DNA from 2 places in the Frateuria sp. sgz306004 genome. Region 1 is predicted to be linked to the other one. Evidence: predicted binding sites of a transcription regulator. Region 1 holds the regulator's gene; the other holds the start of a gene.
What was found. The regulator FliA, encoded in region 1, starts transcription of late flagellar genes. The targets are predictions, from matches to a motif close to TAAAGTTTNNCNNNCNNNGGCCGATAA.
Positions count from the first base shown of each region.

Region 2: the regulator FliA is predicted to act here: its motif matches at 6,477-6,503, upstream of AC3G2C_RS10595 (methyl-accepting chemotaxis protein).

Region 1 is NZ_JBYLFE010000008.1:51,360-61,559, forward strand. It holds gene AC3G2C_RS16850 (flagellar biosynthesis protein) at 1-76, shown strand, start outside; gene AC3G2C_RS16855 (AI-2E family transporter) at 84-2,006, opposite strand; gene AC3G2C_RS16860 (chemotaxis protein CheW) at 2,104-2,574, opposite strand; gene motD (flagellar motor protein MotD) at 2,627-3,748, opposite strand; gene AC3G2C_RS16870 (flagellar motor protein) at 3,745-4,485, opposite strand; gene AC3G2C_RS16875 (chemotaxis protein CheA) at 4,487-6,445, opposite strand; gene AC3G2C_RS16880 (protein phosphatase CheZ) at 6,461-7,102, opposite strand; gene cheY (chemotaxis response regulator CheY) at 7,099-7,506, opposite strand; gene AC3G2C_RS16890 (RNA polymerase sigma factor FliA) at 7,574-8,308, opposite strand; gene AC3G2C_RS16895 (MinD/ParA family protein) at 8,310-9,236, opposite strand; gene flhF (flagellar biosynthesis GTPase FlhF) at 9,251-10,200, opposite strand, start outside.
Region 2 is NZ_JBYLFE010000004.1:341,806-352,005, reverse strand. It holds gene ahpF (alkyl hydroperoxide reductase subunit F) at 1-622, opposite strand, end outside; gene ahpC (alkyl hydroperoxide reductase subunit C) at 773-1,336, opposite strand; gene AC3G2C_RS10610 (chemotaxis protein CheW) at 1,723-3,234, opposite strand; gene AC3G2C_RS10605 (chemotaxis protein CheD) at 3,248-3,724, opposite strand; gene AC3G2C_RS10600 (CheR family methyltransferase) at 3,717-4,562, opposite strand; gene AC3G2C_RS10595 (methyl-accepting chemotaxis protein) at 4,565-6,265, opposite strand; gene AC3G2C_RS10590 (GntP family permease) at 6,703-8,163, opposite strand; gene AC3G2C_RS10585 (patatin-like phospholipase family protein) at 8,153-9,154, opposite strand; gene AC3G2C_RS10580 (hypothetical protein) at 9,510-10,200, shown strand, end outside.

The sequences.
Region 1 (10,200 bases):
CGTGCCGCCCCTGCTCTATGCCGCCGCTGCCGCGGTGATGGCGAGCATCTACGACGCGGCGGAATCGAACGGCTGAACCGCGCTCAGGCGGCGTCCCGATCGGCGGGGAATCGCGCAATAGCCTGCTGGGCGGCTTCTTCCAGGGAATAAGCCATCTCGTTGAGCGCGGGACTCGCAGGCTGTGTGAGGTCGTGCCGTGCCAACGGTTCGGGAAGCCACAGGCCGATCAGGCACACCTTGGGTATGTCACCGCGCAACCGCGTGGCGAGACGGTCTAGTTCGCTGCCCTCCACATCCAGGTCGCCCGTAACCAGGTAGGCCATGGATACCGCACCCGGCGTCGCTTCCGGGTGGGGTTCGGCGGCGAATGCGGTGAAATCTTCCACTGCCACGTGGCGGGCATCGATATGCAGATCGCGCAGGATACGCGTGAGCAGCTCGGCGGCCAGGTCATCCACCATCGAACCCAAGCTCACACACAGCACCACCGAGCCCGGTGGTACCGCCAGCGAGCCCTGCCAGCGACCGGTGGCATCCTCCCGCTGTTGGCGCAGGCGGCGTCCAATGCTCATGTCGTCGAGCACCGAATGGCGTTGACGCCAGCGCGACCAGCGCCGTCCCTTGCTGCCGAGCGACTCCACTACCGTGGCGATAGTGTTGCGCACCGAGGTCTGTTGCACGGGATTGATGGCGCCGCGCGTGCGATCGATGCGCGCCAGTTGCATGGCGGGGAGCAGCACGGTATCGCAATAAGCGGCGAAGCTTTTGCGTTTCATGAACTCGCGCGCCTCCGCGAGTATCTCGCTGGCATCGCCGGACAAGGCACGTTGGTACACCCGCTGCGGCATCGTCAACGCCGGCGCATCGCCTAGCAGAATGTTGAGCAAGTCCAGCGCTTTCACATGTCGCCCCGCCACGACCAGGCAGAGCGTGAGCGGCGTGGACATGAGGAGGCCCACCGGTCCCCACAGCCAGCTCCAGAAGATCGCCGACACCACCACCGCGAGCGGCGACAAGCCGGTGGTATGGCCATACAGGAAGGGCTCGATCAACTGCGACACCACCAGCTCCACCACCAGGTAGAGCACCACCGTAATCAATAGCAGCGACCAGCCCGGCGACACCGCCGCCGCGAACAGCGCCACCAACGCCGCCACCAGCCACACACCCACATAGGGCACAAAGCGCATGACGGCTGTGAGTGCGGCCCACAGCGGTGCGCTGGGCACGCCGACCAAGGTAAGCCCCACCCAGATCGCCACGCCCACGCCGAAATTGACCGAGAAGGTCGACAGGAAGAATCGCGACAGCCGCTCGCCAGCGTCGTTGATCGCCGCCGTCGTCGCACGTAGATCGGCGCCGCCCGCCAGGCGAATGAAACGATCGCGCAGTGACTCATGTTCCAGCAGCACGAAGATCAGCACCACCAGCACGATGCCGGAGGTTTCCACCGGCGTCCACGCGGCGCTGAGCACGCGCGTGAGAATGCCCACCGGCGATCCGGGCGCGTGTGCCGCCGTCGGCTCAGCTTTGGGCGCGGTAGCCGCGCCAAGGTAGGGGGGCAAGGCATACGGAGCGACGGCACCACCCGGCGTCGCGACACCGCCTTGTTCCTCGATCACTTTGCCCCATTCGCCGCGCACGCTGTCGAGGCGTCCAAAGGTCTCCGCACGCAGATCCTTCACCTTGCTGCGGATGGTGACCTCGTACTGCGGCAGGCTGCGCGCCACGTGAACTACCTGCGAACCGATCATGGTCGCCATGCCGCTCACCACGACCACCAGGGCCACCACCGCAATAAGCACCGAAGCGGCATGGCCCAGCCCGATGCGTCGATACAGCCGCACCCATGGCGCCATCAGCAGACTGAGAAACAGCGCTAACACGATGGGCACCAGCACTTCGCGCCCGAAATACAACAGAGCCAACACGCACGCGGCGGCGACGATCACCACCGCCCGCTGGCTGGCCGACGCGGCGGGTGCCCCCTGGGCTTGCTCGGACATGGTCGATCTCCTGGCCGTTCTTACTCAAGCCAGTCGACGGAGGCTGGCACGACCGCCAGCATAGCCGCGCCGAAGCGCGGATGGATGGAACGAAGGCTCAGGCCGCGTCTTGCTCCTGCGGCAGGCGACACAGGCGGCGCACATCGAGCAGGGCCACAAATCCCCCTTGCCAGGGATACACCCCAAACACCGGCTCATCCATGCGCACGTCGCCACCCGGCGGCGGCGGAGCGATATCCGCAGTGGCCACCGGGATCAGGTCGCCGATGGCATCCACACGCACGCCGACCAGATGCGGACCATGTGAAAGCATCACCAGGCGCATCTGCGCCGGATCGCTGGTGTGCGCGAGCGACATGCCCAGGCGACTGCGACCGTCCAGCACGGGCACGATGCGGCCGCGCAGGTGGCGGATGCCCAGCAAGTCGTTCGCGGCACCGGGCACCGGGGTGAGTTCCCCGTCGCGGATCACTTCGCTCACTTCCGTCAGCGGTGCCGCATAAAGCTGCCCGCCGAGCCGAAAAGAGAGCCAGCGTTCGTCCGCGCCTTGGGTCGGGTTGGGGTTCACGAGATCAACTCCGTGGCATGCGTCGATGCCGCGCCGGGCGCGGCGTGGTGAATCAAGGGCCGTGGTCCGGCAGAACAATAGGTACGTGGCCTGCGGCGTTGACATTGGCATTCGCGCCAGGGAGCGCGTGCTTCAATGCCGGTGTTCCCGTATTCGGCGGACTGAATTCGTTGAGCGGCGCACGATCCGGCACGGCATTGCCAGGTGGCTGAGTGGCTTCACCTACGGCGGAGTCAGAAACAGGATGTGACGCCGCTGGCAACGCCGCCCCTTGTGGTTGGTCGTCAATGTGCCGCACGGGCGGCGTGGCCGGAGTGTCATCGGCAAACCGGCCTGCGCGCTGATCGTTGTCGAACAAGCGCCGTGGAGAATATTCATCGCTCAGCACAACCACCTGAACGCGCCGATTGTGATTGCGCCCATCCTCGGTGCCGTTATCCGCGCTGGGGTGATACTCGCCCCAGCCCACAATACCCAGGCGGCTCGGTTCGACACCTTGCGAGGTGAACAGCCGCGCGACACTGGCCGCACGGGCGGCCGAAAGCTCCCAGTTCGACGGATAGAGCGTCGTGTTGATGGGCCGATCGTCTGTGTAGCCTTCGATATGCACCGGGTTCGAAAACGGCTTGAGGATCGCTGCCAGCTGGTCGAGCACCTCATCGGCGTCGCCGGATAGCTTGGCTTCGCCGCTATTGAAAAGAATGTCGGTACGCAACTCGATTTCGAGCCAGGTGGCGGTTTTCCGCACCACCACCATCTGCTTGTCGATCAGCGGCTGCAAGGCGCGTTGCACCTGATCGCGGATCGTCTCCAGGTTGCGCCGTTGATCGCGCATCTGTGCGCTGCGCGCGTCGGCCACGCGAGCAGGCGAAGGCCGCGAGGGAATCGGCACATTGAGCGGATCGACCGCTGCGCCGGGCTGGCTCTGCGGCGAGGCCACCGCCGGATCCACATTGTGCGGTTTGGCGCGCGACTCCGGCATGGCTGCGATCACATGGCTGGAACCATTGAACGCCTCGATGATGGATTCGGACATCACGCGGTATTTGCCTTCGTTCACCACGGACACGGCGTACATCACCACGAAGAAGGCGAGCAACAAGGTCATCAAGTCGGCATAGGGGATGGCCCATGCTTCGTGATTGACGTGGTCTTCGTGGTGCTTCTTTTTCATGGCAGGTATCCCTGCAATTTCGATTCGATCTGGCGCGGATTGGCGCCCTCGGCGATGGCCACCAGGCCTTCGACCAGGATCTCGCGCATCTGCGTCTGCTTGTGGATCAAGCCCTTCAGGCGCGCGGCCATCGGCAGCATCAGCAAGTTCGCCAGCGCCACGCCGTAGATGGTGGCCACGAACGCGGCGGCGATGCCGTGACCGAGCTTGCTCGGGTCCGCCAGGTTCTGCATCACGGCCATCAGGCCCATCACCGCGCCGATGATGCCCATGGTGGGCGAGAAGATGCCGGCGTTCTCGAACACCTTGGCAGCGGCGAGGTCCGTGTGCTCGCGGGCGCCTACTTCGACCTCCAGCACGCCACGGATGGCGTCGGGTTCGCTGCCGTCCACCAGCAGTTGCAGGCCCTTGCGCACAAAGGTGTCGCTTTCCGATTCGATTTGCGGCTCCAGGCCCAGTAGACCCTGGCGGCGCGAAATTTCACTCCAGCCGACGATGCGGCTGATCAGGTCCGATGGCTGGTGATGCGGCGGCTTGTACACCATCGGAAACATGCCCATCGCGCGCTTGAGCGTCTTGCCGGAGTTTTGCACCAGCAGGGCCGCGATCGTGCCAAGGAACACGATCACAAACGCAGCCGGATTCCACAGCGCTTCCAGACTGGAGCCCTTGAGGATGGTGCCGACGATCACGACCACGAAGGCCAGGATCGTACCGATGAGACTTACCAGGTCCATGTCAGGCGCTTACTCGCAGGGAGGGGAGGAGTTGACCGTCGCCGCCGGCCAGGCCGGCCAGATCCATCACCAGCGCAAGACGGCCGTCGCCGGTGACCGTGGCGCCCGCTACGGCGGGCACGCCCTCAAACAAGGGGCCGAGCGGCTTGACCATCACGTCCTCGCGGCCCAGCACTTCGTGCACCAGGCAGCCGAGTCGCATGTGGCCGATATGCAGCACCACCACGTGGCCGCCGGAAGGGCCATCCACGCCGATCCATCCGGCCAGGTCAGCCAGCGCCAGTGCGCGACCGCGATGCGAGGCCACGGTGCGGCCATCCAGCTTTTGCTTCTGGCCGGGTGCCAGCTCGAACACTTCTTCCACGTTGCTCAAGGGCAGCGCAAGCAAGCGCGCTCCCACGCGCACCATCAGCACGCGCTGGATCGCCAATGTCAGCGGCACGGCCAGTTCAAGCGTGCTGCCACGCCCCAACTGCGAGCGCACCTGCAAGGTGCCGCCAAGTTCGGCTACGCGTGTCTTCACCACGTCCATGCCGACACCACGGCCGGAGATATCCGAGACGGTAGCGGCCGTGCTGAACCCGGGACGGAAGATCAACTCGTAGCATTCGTTTTCGCTCAGGCGCGCAGCCTGAGCTTCGTCGATCACGCCCTTCTCCAGCGCCTTGCGGCGCAGGACGTCGGGATTCATGCCGCGACCATCGTCGGCCACGGTGATGATGATGCGTTCGCCACGCTGGCTGGCGCCGAGCGTCACGGTGCCTTTGCGTGGCTTGCCGGCCTTTTCGCGGTCGGCCGGCGACTCCAGGCCATGGTCGAGCGCATTGCGGATCAGGTGCACCATGGGGTCGGCGAGCGCCTCGACCAGGCTGCGGTCAAGGTCGGTGCCCTCGCCTTCCTGCACCAGTTCCACTTCCTTGCCGAGTTGACGCGAGAGATCGCGCACGATGCGCGGAAAGCGCTGGAACAATCGACTCACCGGCTGCAGGCGCATGCCGAGCACGGCGTTCTGCAAGGCATCGGCCACGCGATCCAGCTCGCTCGCCGCGAGCGCGAGCGTTTCGTCGCCATGTTTGGCAGAGAGGCTGAGCAGACGATTACGCACCAGCACCAATTCGCCAGCGCGATGCACCAGCGCGTCCAGGCGTGCGGTGTCCACGCGCACGGTGTTCTCCGGTGCGGGCGCCGCATGCTTGGCCGCTGCAGCGGCGGGAGCCGGTGCCGGGCTGGGTGCCGTTACGGCGGCGCCTGGTGCCGATCCCTTTCCGTGCAGGTTATCGAGCAGGGATTCGAATTCGTCGTCGGAAATGCTGTTGGAGACCGCGGGTGCGGGCGCCGAGACGGCAACGCCGGGCGTACCACCCTTGCCGTGCAGGTTGTCCAGCAGGGCTTCGAACTCATCATCCGAAATGCTGCCGGATGCGTCTGCCGTCGTCGATGCGACGGCTCCCGGCGCGCCGCCGGTGCCGTAGAGGCTATCCAGCAGCGCTTCGAATTCCGAATCATCGATGGTGCCGTCGCTCGGTGGCGGCGCCACCGGCGCCGGCGCCGGCTTAGGAGCCGATGCGGGGGCGGCTGCGCCACTGGGCGACAGCCGCTGCAAGAGGCTTTGGGGCGGCATGGTCATGCTGTCGCCACCGGCCAGCGCGGCCAGCATGTCGTTCAGCAGGTCCAGCGCTTCCAGCAGCGCGTCCATGCGGTCAGCGTCGAGTAGCAGTTGCCCGTTACGCGCCACATTGAGCAGGTCCTCGGCGTGATGGCACAGATGCACCATCGGCTCGATCGCGAGAAAGCCTGCGCCTCCCTTCACCGTATGAAAGGCACGGAACACGGCATTGAGCAGGTCCGCATCACGCGGCGCGGCTTCCAGGCCGATCAGTTGTTCGCCCAGGCGCTGCACCAGCTCCCCGGCTTCCACCAGGAAATCATTGCGCAGCTCGCTGTCCAACGTGGGATCCATACGGAACCACTCTCCTTAGAAACCAAACTCGCTCAGGAGGCGATCGGCCTCATCTTGGCTGGACACCTTGACCGGGCCGCTGGCTGCTTCGCTGCCGGCCAGTGCGCCGGTAAGGTTCACCAGTTCCAGCAACGAGCTTTCCACGCTGCTGATAAAGCCCACGACCTTCTTGATGCGCTGGCCGGAAAGGTCCTGCCACGATTGCGCCACCACGAAATCAGCCAGGCCGTCGCGGCAGTTGGTCGCGAAACTCAGCGATTGCTGTGCGAGCACATGCGCCACGTCGCCAGCCGGCGTGCCGTCGACCACGGCGTGGGCGTTCTCGGCCAGTGCGTCTGCTTGCGGCCGCATGCGTTCGGCAAAATCGAGCGTGCGATGAGCCGCCTGCGCGCTCATCTCCAGCACGTCTTCCAGATGCTGACGCGCGTCGGCCACGCTGCCCGGAACGCCTTCCTGCGCCAGGTCGCCGCCTAGCCGACGTACGGCATCGTGCAGCTCGCGGGCCAACAAGCCAAGCGCGCGAAACAGGCCTTGCTCGCGCTGGCGCACGAGTTCGTCCAGCGCTTTTTCGAAGGCAGCGCCGTCGGCGCTATTGAGCAGATCGTGCAGTTCGGGCGGCAAGGTTTCGGCGGCCATCAATGCGGGTTGAGCGTTCATGCGGCGGCTCCGGCGGCGCCGAGGCGCTCAAAGATCTTGGTGAGTTTTTCCTGCAGGATCGCAGCGGTGAACGGCTTGACGATGTAGCCGTTCACGCCCGCCTGTGCGGCGGCGATGATCTGCTCGCGATTGTTCTCGGCGGTGACCATCAGCACGGGGATCGTCTTGAATGCCGGCTCGGCACGAATAGCGCGCAGCAAGTCGATGCCCGTCATGTTGGGCATGTTCCAGTCGGTCACGACCATGTCGAACGGCGCGCTGCGCAAAGCCGTCAATGCGCTCTCGCCGTCGTCGGCCTCCTGGATCAGCCCGTTGCTGAAACCCAGCTCGACGAGCAGGTTGCGAACGATGCGCCGCATGGTGGAAAAGTCGTCCACCACCAGGATCTTCATATTCTTGTCCAAACCACGTTCTCCGCTTGCACCGTGCCCTCCGGTGCGCCATGACGTAAGGAAATGTCCGGGGTACTGCTCAATTCTTTTCGCGCCAACCTGCCATGCGGGCACGCAAGCGCACGATGGCCTGGCCGTGGATCTGACAGACCCGCGATTCGGTGACGCCGAGCACTGCACCAATTTCCTTGAGGTTCATTTCCTCTTCGTAGTACAGCGACATCACCAGTTGTTCGCGTTCCGGCAAGGTTCCAATGGCTTCCACCAGCGCGCCGCGCATGCCCTCGTGCTCCACGCTGTCCTGCGGCCCCAGGCTGTCGCCATCGACCACATCGAACGCCGCGCCGCCATCGGCGTCATCGGGCGCGGACAAGCTGAGCAACCGGGCACTCGCCGCATCGGCCAGCACCTGGTGGTACTCCTCGGCACCGATGCCAAGTCGCCGCATGACTTCGGCGTCCTCGGCATCCGAGCCGGTTTCGATCTCGATCTGACGAACGACCTCCGCCATCTCGCGAACCTTTCGGTGCACCGAACGGGGAGTCCAGTCGGTACGCCGCAACTCATCGAGCATCGCGCCTCGAATGCGGATACCCGCAAACGTTTCGAAGCTCGCATTCCGTCCGGTGGTGAAATTTCGCGCTGCCTCCAGCAACCCGATCATGCCCGACTGAATCAAGTCGCTTACATCCACACTGGGCGGCAGCCGGCCCATCAAGTGATAGGCAATGCGTCGCACCAGTGGCGCATGCTGGCGAACCAGTTCATCGGCACTCTGCTTCTGCAGTTGCAGATATTCGGAAGCCACGCTCATGTCACCACCCCGTCGCCACTGTGGCGTGCCTGCTGAAGAACGCTATGCGGTCCAGCCCCAGTCGCTCGGGTTCACCCCATGTATCGACCGCACTGGCCAATTGCTTGAATGCCTGGCCGGAGCGACTGGAGGGCCACAGATCCACCACGGCGCTCTGGCGGCGAATGGCCTGCTTGAGCCGCTCGTCGCTAGGCACCATGCCCATAAATTCCAACGCCACATCGAGAAAGCGGTCGCAGACGCGAGCCAGCTTTTGATGCAGCACGCGGGCCTCGCTGGCGTTGCGCACCATGTTGGCCACCATGCGGAAGCGGCGCACGCCGAAGTCGCGGCTGAGCACCTTGAGCAAGGCATACGCATCGGTGAGCGAGGCTGGTTCGTCGCATACCACCAGCACCACGTCATCGGCCGCTGCGGCAAACATGGCCACGTTGTCGGACAAGCCCGCGGCGGTATCCACCAGTAGGTAATCCGGCGGATCGGGCAAATCGTCGAACGCCCGGATCACCGCGGCATGCTCGCCATTGCCCAACTGGGCGAGGCGGCGCGTGCCCGAGCCTGCCGGCACCACCTTCAGGCCGTGCGGCGCGGAGAGCAACAGATCTTCGATATGACAACTGCCGTCGAGCAGGTGACCGATGTGGCGCGTGGGCGTGAGTCCGAGCAGCACGTCGATGTTGGCCAGGCCCATATCCGCGTCGAGCAGGATCACCTGGTGACCGTCCATCGCCAGCGCCATGCCCAGGTTCACCGACACCGTGGTCTTGCCGACGCCGCCCTTGCCGCCCGCGACCGCAATGGCGCGGCAGCGGCGACGCGGAGCGGGCGCCACCGGGTTGAAGGCGGGCTCGGGCAGTGGTGAAGGCTTGCTGCCGTGACGTTCGGCAAGTGCACGTAACATGGCTTCCAGTCCCATGGCTTGATTCATTGCAAAGGCACCGTTCATGCATTCACCACCGCAAGTCCAAAGCGTTCGGCCATCAGGTCGTCATCTGCCGAGGTACTGGCTTTGAGTACCTGCGCGGCTCGGCACACCAGCACGCGCGCATCGGCGTTGGCGATGTCCTCGGGCACGCGCTGGCCGTCGGTGACGTAATCGAGTGCGAGCTGATGGCGGATCAGTACCGACAAGGCGCCGCCCAAGTTGGGGGCCTCGTCGAGTTTGGTAAGGATGCAGGCGTGCGGCTTGACCGAGAGGTACGCACGCACCGACTCATCCAGCGAGGCGGCATGCGCGTTGGCCGCCAGCACCAGGCACGAGCGCAGGTCGCCGCCGTTGCCAAGCACCTCCAGTTGTTCCGCCAGGCGCGGATCGTTGCCGGCAAGGCCCGCGGTATCCACCAGCACGGTCTGGCAACCGCGCAACAGCTCCAGCACCTGGCGCAGGCTGTCCGCATCGTAAGCCGGGTAGACGCGCACGCCGAGCAAGCGGCCGTAGTGTTCAAGCTGCGCGGCGGCGCCGATGCGGTAATGGTCGGTGCTCACCAGGGCCACCTGGGATGCGCCATGACGCATGACCGCGCGCGCGGCAAGCTTGGCGATGGTGGTGGTCTTGCCCACACCGGTGGGGCCGACCATGGCGATCACGCCGCGACGCTCGGAGTGCTCGCGCCGGCTCACCGACAGGCTACGACTCAAGATACCCAGCGGCAGATAGCGCGCCTGTTCGGCATTGATGTTGTCAGGCAGCTCGCTGACCAGCTTGCGTGCGACATCGGCCTCGATACCCAGGCGGGTCATTTCGCGCAGCACGCGCGCCCGCATCGGCTGACGGCGCTCCATATCGTTCCATAGCAGGCTCGACAGCTGCGTCTCCAGCAACTCGCGCAGGCTGCCCAGTTCGGCACGCACGCGAGCGGTGTCCTGCATGGCCCGCTCCAGCAGCGGTTGCA
Region 2 (10,200 bases), on a different contig from region 1:
CCTTGATGCGCTCGGCAGCACGCTCGGCTGCGTTGGTGTCCAGGCGCGCGGCAATCTGCTCGATCGACATGCGGCCGGTGTCGAACAGCTCGCCGTTGAGGTAGACGGTGGGTACCGACATCACCTGGCGCTCGTTCACTTCGTCCTGGAACAGTGCACCGTCGATCGCCACGTGGGTGATGTTGGGGTTGAGCACGCTCATCAGGTTCAGTGCCTGCACGGTGTCCGGGCAGCTATGGCAGGACAGCGACATGAAGGTCTCGAAGCGGAACTCGCCGTCGAGGTTGCGCACCTGGTCGATCACGTCTTGCGTGGCCTTGGAGGGGTGGCCGCCGACTTGCAGCAGGGCCAGCACCAGCGAGGTGAATTCGTGGCCAAGCGGAATGCCGGCGAAACGCACGCCGATGTCGGTGCCGGTGCGGTTGATGGCGAACGAAGGCTTGCGCGCGTCGGTGCCGTCCAGGCGCAGCGATACCTTGTCCGATAGCGAGGCGATGTCCTGCAGCAGCGCCTTGAGCTCCTGCGACTTCTCGCCCTGGTCGAGGGAGGCCACCAGCTCGATCGGGTACACGACCTTCTCAAGGTAGGCCTGCAACTGGGTCTTCAGATCGGCATCCAACATAAGGGGCTCCATCGATGCTTCGGGTTAAGCGCCGCCACCACCCGGGCGAGCCGGGCGTTGCGAGCACCTGAAATTCGGAAAGCGGACCCGGCGGACGCCGGGTCCTGGGCGGCCCGATGCAGCGGGCCGCAAGACAGGTAAAGCGGTGACTTAGATCTTGCCAACCAGGTCGAGCGACGGCTTGAGCGTCTTCTCGCCTTCCTTCCACTTGGCCGGGCACACTTCACCCGGGTGGGAGGCAACGTACTGCGCGGCCTTGACCTTGCGCAGCAGCTCGGAGGCGTCGCGGCCGATGCCGTTGTCGTGGATCTCGCACAGCTTGATCTGGCCTTCCGGGTTGATCAGGAAGGTGCCGCGCAGCGCCAGGCCCTCTTCTTCGATCATCACGTCGAAGTTGCGGGTGATGGTGCCGGTCGGGTCTCCGACCATCGGGTACTGCACCTTCTTGATGGCGTCGGAGGTGTCGTGCCATGCCTTGTGCGAGAAGTGGGTGTCGGTGGAGACCGCATAGACCTCCACGCCCAGCTTCTGGAACTCGGCGTAATGGTCGGCCAGGTCTTCCAGCTCCGTCGGGCAGACGAAGGTGAAGTCGGCGGGGTAGAACACCACCACGGACCACTTGCCCTTCAGCGAGGCATCGGTCACATCGACAAACTGGCCATTCTTGTATGCGGTGGCCTTGAACGGTTTGATTTCGGTATTGATCAACGACATCGTTGTTTTTCCGTAGGTTGTGGTTGGTGGAAGTAGAAGGTTACGGCTTTTGTGACGATTGATCCAATTGATTGTTGAGATAGCCGCCATTGGTGCTGGCTATGGATCTTCCGGTTGGCCTACAAGCGCGCCGGGACCCACTCGAGCCTCACCGTAGGTATGGGTGCGGGTCGCAACCACGACAAGGCCGCCCAGGGGCGCTCTCTAGGTTGATCGAAGTGGCGTAATGACGCAGTGATGCCCGGCCCGCTATCGCCACGTGAGCACGCCGCGCGGACGGATTACGGCGGTCTTTGGCGTCGGAGAGAAAAGCGCCGGGCCTCTCGCGTTCGCCGGTTCGGCGAGCGAGAGCCCGGCGTTGAAGGGGGCGGCGTCGCTGGTCGGGGTCAGGCGGCCTTGTCGGTGACGCGCCCCATCAGTGAGGACAGGTTGAGCAGCATCAGGCTTTGGTGGTCCGGCAACTCCACCACTTCCTTCATGTCGTGCTGGAGCGATGTGCCGGTCTGGTCGAGCAACACGCGGGGCACGGGAATTTTGTCCACGGCATCGACCGTGACGATGTTTTCCACCGAATCCACCACGAGGCCGCATTTTTCGCCGTCGTGTTCGATGATCAGGATGCGCGTGCTGGCCAGGTCCTCGTACGACGGCATGCCATAGAGTGCGCGCAGATCCATGATGGGGATGAGCTTCTTGCGCAGGTTGAGCACACCGCAGACATGGCCGGGCGCGCCGGGCGGGCGAATCAGATCGGCGGGGAACTCGATCACCTCGCGTAGCTGGTGAATCGGTGCGCCGATCAGGTGCTTGAGGCGGAAGGTGACATAGGTTTCGCGTGAACGCCCACGACGCGAGGCGGCATCGGCATCCAGGGTGGCAATGTCCTGGTAAAGCTCGCGATGGCCCTGGGTCAGCTCGTCGATCACGTTGTCGCAGAGCAGGGCGTTGGCATCGAGCAGGATCATGTGCTGCCCACCTTCCACCCGAATGCAACCACGAAACAGACTGGCGTGCTCGCGATCGAAGCTGGGCATGGCGAGTAGCTCTTCGTCCGAGTGGGCGACGATGCTGTCCACGGCGTCCACCAGCAGGCCAAAGTGCATGTCGCTTTGCTTGAGCACGATGATGCGGCGCTCGTCTTCCTCCGCGACCGCGGCACCGCTCGTCGCGGCGTCCTTGGGCGGCAGCGCGAGGAAACGGCCGAAATCGATCACCGGCACCGTGTTGCCGCGCAGGTTGAGAATGCCCAGGCAAAGGTCGCTCGCCAGCACCGACTTCTGCAGCTGCGGCACGCGGATGATTTCGTGAATGGCGCTCATCGGCAGTGCCAGCTTGGCGCCACCCACGCGGAAAGAGACGCACTGGGTTCGGTGGCTCTGCGCCGCTCGCGCCCGCGCGGCCTCTTGTTCCCGTTGCATGGTGTGGTTCAGGCGGGGCAGGTCCTGCAATTGGGCCAGCGCTTCGTGCGAAAGGATCTGCAGGATGCGATGGCCCTGATCCAGCTTCAGCACGCCGCCGATCAGTTCCTTGGATTCGGGCGAGCGACCAAAGTCGATCTTCAACTCGCCAGGTACGCGGAGGATTTCGCCCGTGCTGTCGAACAGCAAGCCGACCTTGGTGTGGCAGGCATCGATGACGGCGATCTTGGCGCCCTCCGGGACATCGGCGTGCCCGAGCTGCAACAACTCGCGCAGGCGAACAATGGGGATCAACGTGCCACGCAGGTTGAACAGGCCCACCAGAAACGACGGCGCCAGCGGAACCGTGGTGATGTCGGCGGGGTAGCTCACCACCTCTTGCAGGGATGCCACCGACAACACCAGTTCGGTATCGGCCAGGTGGAACGATCCGAACAATTCGGTGGCTTCGTGCTTGGCTGCAGGCGAGCTGTGTTCCATGGCGAAGGTCCTGTCAAAGAGAGCGGGCGATGGTCTTGACCAGATAACGGTGCTGAGAGCAATCGATATGCAGTTGACGGCCGGCGAGGCCGCCGACATCCACGTGGATCACGCGAATGCCGGTGGCGGCAACCAGTCGCTGAGCGACTTCGGCATTCTGTTCGCCGATCATTCCGTGGCGCGGCACCTGCCGGTGCTGAACCATGCAGGCACCGCCGGCGATGACGGCCTCGATCTGCGGCACGTCCGGTTCGCGAATGCGCATCAGGGCCATGAGCGAGGGGACGGCATCGGTGACGTACTTGGCGCCAATGCCCTGGCGCGGGCCCGGTGCCTCGGGCAGCAGGCAGTGGGCCAGTCCGTATAGGCCTTTCTCGCGCCACAGAAAGCCGATGCCAACGCACGAGCCCAAGGTGGAGCGCAGCACGTCGCCCGCGCGGCCAACGGCCACCTGGCACATGTGCACCAACACTTCGCGGCCGTCAGGCATGAGCCACCGCCTTGTTGCGATAAATCAGCGGCTGCATGAACTCGAAACCGGTTTTGAGGCGGGTGAGCGATTCCGACTCCCCGATGATCAGCACCCCGCCAGGCGCCATGGCGCGGCGCACTTGGGCGAGCACGGCTTCCTGGCCGGCTTCGTCGAAATAGATCAGCACGTTGCGCAACAGCACCAGGTCCATGCGCACCGGCTCCAGCAATGGCTTGAACAGATTGTGCTGACGAAAGCTCACCGCCGTGCGCAGCGTGGGCACGATCTCGGCGCGCTCGCCCTGTGGGCGAAGGTAGCGCTCGTACATGGCCGGATGCGCGCGGCGCAATCCTTCCAGGTTGCGGCCTTGATAGACGCCGGCACTGGCCTCGCGCAATATCTGGGCGGAAATGTCCGTGCCAAGAATGCGGTAACGGAAAGCGGGGTGCGTGAGTCGGAACTCCTCGAACAACATGGCGCAGGAGTAGCCCTCTTCGCCACTGGACGCAGCAGCCGACCACACCTGGAGCGTGCTGCCGCGATGCTTGTTCCCCCATTCGGGCAGGAAGCTCTGGCGCAGGTAGTCCCAGATGCGCGGCGTGCGGAAGAACGTGGTTTCGTTGGTGGTCACCAGGTCGATGAAGTGACCCACTTCCTCCGCCTGGTTCTCCAGTATGACCAGGTAGTCGCGGTAGTCGGCCAGCGCCAGCGTCTGTAGACGCCGGCGCAGCCGACCATGGAGCAGGGCCCATTTGCGGTCAGTCATCACGATCCCGGTGTACCGGTGCACCCGCTCGAACAAGGCTTGCTGGGTGCTGCGGTCGACCTCGACATCAATGTCCATGGGCACGCTCATGTTTACACCACGAAACGGTCAACGGTGGTCTTGAGTACACCCGCGCCCTGCATCAGCTTGGAGGTGGCCTGGGCGATGGTGTCGCAGGCGGCGGCCGACTTCTCGGTTTCCTCGGCGACTTGCTGGATGGCCGCGGAAACTTCGCGGGCGGCGATGAGTTGTTCGTCGGCGCCGCAGGAGATCTCGGAGATCGCCTGGGTGGTGCGGCTCACCCCGCCGAGGATCTTTTCGAACGCTTCGCCGGCCTGCTTGGAGATTTCGCTGCCGTGCGCCACGCGCTTGACCGATTCATTGATCAGCTTGGAGATTTCCTTGGTCGCCTGCGACGAGCGCTCGGCGAGCTTGCGCACCTCGTCCGCCACTACCGAGAAGCCCAAGCCGTGTTCGCCAGCGCGTGCGGCCTCGATCGCCGCGTTGAAGGCCAGCAGGTTGGTCTGGCTGGCGATCTCGCCGATCACCTTGATGATCTCGCTGATGTCTTCGGACGACTTGTTGATCAGTTCCATCGACTCGATCGACTTGGTGATCGCCTTGGAGCCGCGTTCGGCTTCCTGCTGGGTGTCCTTGGCGAGCTGGTCGGCGCTGCGCGAGTTGTTGGCGATGGAGTTGATGGAGGCGGTGAGCTCCTCGATCGAGGCGTTCATCTCTTCCACCGTGGCTCCCAGCAACTGAGCGCCGCTGGCCACGCTGTTGGCGCGATTGGCGATGTCCTCGGAGGAACCGGAGAAACCGCTGGCGGAATCCACCACCTTGCCGATCACGCCGGCCAGGTCCGCCATCATCTGCTTGATGCCGCGTGCAAGTTGGTCAATGGGATCATCGCCAGTCACCTCGATGTCCGCGGTGAGGTCGCCGCCCGCCGCGCGTTTGACCACGTCGAGCAGGGCGGCCACCTTGTGCTGGTCTTCTTCGGCGCGGCGCTTGACCGACTCTTCCAGCTCCACCTGGGCGGTTACGTCGCTGGCGAATTTCACTACCTTGGATACGCGACCGTTGACGTCGTAGATCGGGTTGTAGGTGGCCTGAATCCAGATGACCTTGCCACCCTTGCCAATGCGCTTGTAGCGGCCGCCGTCGAACTCGCCCCGATTGAGCTTGGCCCAGAAATCCGCGTATTCCTGGCTGGCCGCGTAGCTGTCTTCGCAGAACATGCGGTGGTGCTTGCCTTGGATTTCCTCCAGGCGATAGCCCAAGGTTTGCAGGAAGTTGTCGTTCGCCTTGAGCACGTGTCCGGCCAGGTCGAATTCGATCACGGCCTGCGCCTTGTCCATGGCATCGACCTTGCCCTGGTACTCGGCATTCTGCTGGCGCGAAGCGGTGACGTCGGTGGCAAACTTGATGACCTTGTACGGCTTGCCGTGGTCATCCATCACTGGGTTGTAGGAGGCGTTGATCCATATTTCGCGGCCGTCGCGCCCCAGGCGCTTGTATTCGCCGTGATCGAACTGCCCGCTGGCGAGCTTCTCCCAGAACTTCTTGTAGGCGGTGCTTGCCGCGTACTGGGGCTCGCAGAACATGCGATGGTGCTGGCCCTGGACTTCGTCCAGCGAGTAACCCATGGCCTTCAGGAAGTTTTCGTTGGCGTTGAGAATCTTGCCCTTCAGGTCGAACTCGATCACTGCCTGAACGCGATTGAGCGCCGCGCTCACGGCCTGCAGTTCCTCATGATTGAGGACTGCTTCGGAAATCGCTTCATTGCCCATGTGACTAGCCTCAGTTTCCAGATCGCGCAGAATGGCCGCGCACCATTGATGATGGTTGTCTCTGGAGTGGTAACGGCCTGCCCGGATGCTGCCAGCTGCGTCGTTCCCCGGTCATTCCCCTATCGAGTAGGCGCGGTTCATGGCAGATTCCTTGCGCGTTCCTTACGCAACGACCTGCTTTTTACCGCTGGCTACAACCCCCGTGTCGGAGGCTTCGGCATTCCCGGGTAGAACTTGATAGAGGGCGCCTGGCAAGTGCCTTGGCTGACATTGGAGTGTGATGTTCGTCACGAATTCGCGGTTTTAGCGTACTGTTTGGTACATATAAGGCGGGCATGTGTCAGTTGGCACGCTTCGGCGCGTCGTGCGTGATGGAGCGGTGAAAGCACGCGCGCGCGTGTCGGTTTGCGTGATAGTCGCGTGCAAGATTCCTGGGTTCAGAACGTTCCCAGGAGCATGCCTAGCGCAATGATCGCCAGTAGCGCGATCACGGCGGGCAGGATGCCCGTGGCCACGATGCTGCCGTAGCTGTCGCGATGGCTGCAGCCGCACAGCCCGAGAAGGGTAACGATGGCGCCATTGTGGGGAAGGATATCCAGCGTGCCCGAGCCCACGGCAGCCACACGATGCAACAAGGCAGGGTCGATGCCCGCTAGTTGCGCCGCCTGCATGTACGTGTGACCCATCGCGTCCAGCGCAATGCTGAGGCCACCGGAGGCGGAGCCGGTAAGGCCGGCCAGTACGTTGGTGGCCACGGCCAGGGACACCACGGGGCCGCCAGGCACGGCCAGCATCTGCTCGCGCACCAGATGAAACGCGGGCAGGGCCGCGATGACACTGCCGAAACCTGCAAGGCAAGCCACGCTTAAGGCTGGTAACACCGCGGCGTGCGCGCCGGCATCCACACTGTCACGAACGCGCTGCAAGCGCTTTCGGTGCAGCGCCAACAACAACAGGATAGCTGCCGCAAGGGCCACGATGACCGACCACACTCCGGCGACGGATGCCACGGACGTGCTTCCCCATTGGGGCAAAGCGAGATAGGACAACGCCAGGCGGGGAAGCACGAGCAAAGACATGGTCAGGTTCACGGCGGTGACCGTGGCGAGCGGCAGAAAGGCTGCGAATGCCGTGGGTGCTGAGTGGCTGGCTGGTGCCGTGTCTGCTTCGGCCAGATCGAATTCATCCGCCAGCGCTGCCTGCGGCCGCAGTGGCGGTATGTCCACCGTGCCGGGGATGACATGGCTATCGAAGCCTTCACCTTTCCGACGCAAGCGTCGATGTTCAAGTGATAGCCACAGCATGCCCAAGGCGAGCATGATCGCCGCCGCGACGCATCCCAGGCCTGGCGCAGCGAAGGGCGTCGTGCCGAAGAAGGGCATGGGTATGGCGTTCTGGATCGCAGGTGTGCCCGGTAGCGCCGTCATGGTAAAGGTGCTGGTGCCCAGTACGATGGCGGCGGGCATCAGGCGGCGGGGTATGTCGGCTGCGCGAAACACCTCGCGCGCCATCGGCACCAGCACGAAGAAAGCCACGAACAGGCTCACGCCCCCATAAGTGACCAGCGCGCCGGCCAGCACCACGGCCAGCATCGCGCGCTCCTTGCCGAGCCATCGGATCATGCTTTGGGCGATGACGCGCACCGATCCGCTGTCATTCATCAATTTGCCGAAGATGGCGCCAAGCAGGAACAAGGGGAAAAAACGCGCGAGAAAATCGGCGGTGCCGACCATGAAAAGCTGGGTCCAACTCGCCAATAGAGGGAAGCCGGCAAACGCTGCAGCGACCAGTGCGCAAAGCGGGGCCAGCACCAGCACGCTCCAGCCGCGAAAGGCCAGCGCGATCAGCAGCGTCAGCGCCACCAGCAGGCCAAGCAAGCCCAGGGCGTCAGATGTCATAGGAAAAGGCGTCGATGTCGAGCGTGGGGTGGTGACCCAATTGTTCCCCGTGCTGCGCAAGGAACTGCTCGGCCGCTGTGCGTCCTGCATCGCGCAGCATGATCAGGAATGGCCACTCGGCATTGAGCTTGGAGGAGTCGCTCAGATCCAGCGCCATGTCGCGAGCGATGCGATGCATGCGCATATTTGCCCAGCGCGCGCCTTCGCCGCTGCCTGGGTCGCCAGCTTGGCGTAACAGGGCGAGCATGCGCAGCTCCTTGAGCAACACGGCATTGAAAGACACCTCGTTCACTCGGTTGAGGATGTCGCGCGCCGATCGCGGCAGGTCGGCACGTGCCACCGGGTTCACCTGGATCAGGATGGTGTCCTGGGAGGCGCATTCACGCACCAGCGGCGTAATGGTCGGGTTGCCGGAGTAGCCGCCATCCCAGTACGACTCGCCGTCGATCACCACGGCATGAAACAACGTGGGCAGGCACGCTGATGCCAGCAAGACATCCGGTGTAATGTCCGCGTTGCGAAAGACACGCCCTTGACCGGTGCGCACATTGGTGGCCGTCACGAACAGTTTGATCGGCCCCTGTCGCAGGTGTTCGAACTCGATGCTCGATGCCAGGATCTCGCGCAGTGGATTGACCCCGCTTGGGTTGAGGTCGTAGGGGGAGAAGGTGCGCGACGCCATGTCCAGCCACTGGAAGAGTGGCGAGTGATCCAGGGTCCAGCGTCCCAGCAACATATCCAGGGGCGTGCGGCGGAAAGGGCTGAGTAGCGCCGTGTCCGAAACTTTGCGCCAGAACCGCTCCAGGGCGTGCCGCGCGCCATCGGCGCCGTCTTTCGCGTAGCCATGCACGAGCACGGCGGCGTTCATGGCGCCGGCTGAGGTGCCGGAGATTCCCTCAATGCGCAGCCAGGGTTCTTCGAGCAAGCGATCGAGCGCCCCCCAGGTGAAGGCGCCATGTGCACCGCCGCCCTGCAGTGCGAGGTCGATCATCAGTGGATCTCGGCGCATCAGGTACGTGCCCGGACGTGCGGGCTGCATCGGCCAGGCGGTCGATACGCGAGCTGCGCGGCTGGGTTCGTCATGGCACCTCCTTGATCGGCGGAGTCACTGTGCCCGCCCGAAGGTCAAGGCAATGTGTTGCGTTGCAGCACGTGAAATGAGAAGGCACTGGACGCGCCCGATGACGGTTAACGCATACCGGCAGCAAGCGCGCGCACGGATATCGCGCACGCGGAGATTGATGCCGATCAGTACGAGGTGGCGCCGTGCGGGTTGAGATCGACATGTCGCTGGGCCATGCCGCACGGGGCCCGGTCTTCCATCACGAGTTCGACTGGGGGCCAGTATGCGCAAGGTCAACGTTGGGGCGTGGATGTACTTTCTGGGGCTTGGATTGGCCCTGGCGGCGATGACATCGACCGTGCGCGCGGTGCCTGCCTACGCGCGGCAGACAGGGCAGGCATGCGTGGCCTGCCACTTGAGCTTTCCCGAGCTGACGCCTTACGGGCGCATGTTCAAGCTCAGCGGCTACACCTTCGGTAAGCGGCAAGATCTGCCGGTGGCCATGATGGCTCAGTTCGGCGTCACCACCGTGCGCAATAACCGTGACGACCAGGGACAGCAGATCGTGCCCAAGACCAACCAAGTGGCGTTCTCCGGCGCGAGTCTTTTCGTGGCCGGCAAAATCAACGATCACGTGGGTGGCTGGGTGCAGTGGACTTACAACAACCTGTTCGTCAACAGCAGTGGCCAGACCGTGGGGCACAGCGGCATCGACAACACCGACCTGCGGGTAACCGGTAGTTCGGCCAACCCGGAAAGCACCGATCTTCGTTGGTTGTATGGTCTAACCGTCAACAACAACCCGACCTTGCAGGACGTGTGGAACAGCACACCGGCCTTCGGCTTTCCATTCACCCTGCCGCCCAATGGCATCTCGCAGATCGCCAGCACCATGCTCGATGGCGGGCTGGCTCAGCAGGTGGCGGGTGTTGGTGGTTACGTGTTCTGGAATCGGCAGGTCTATGTGGAGTTGT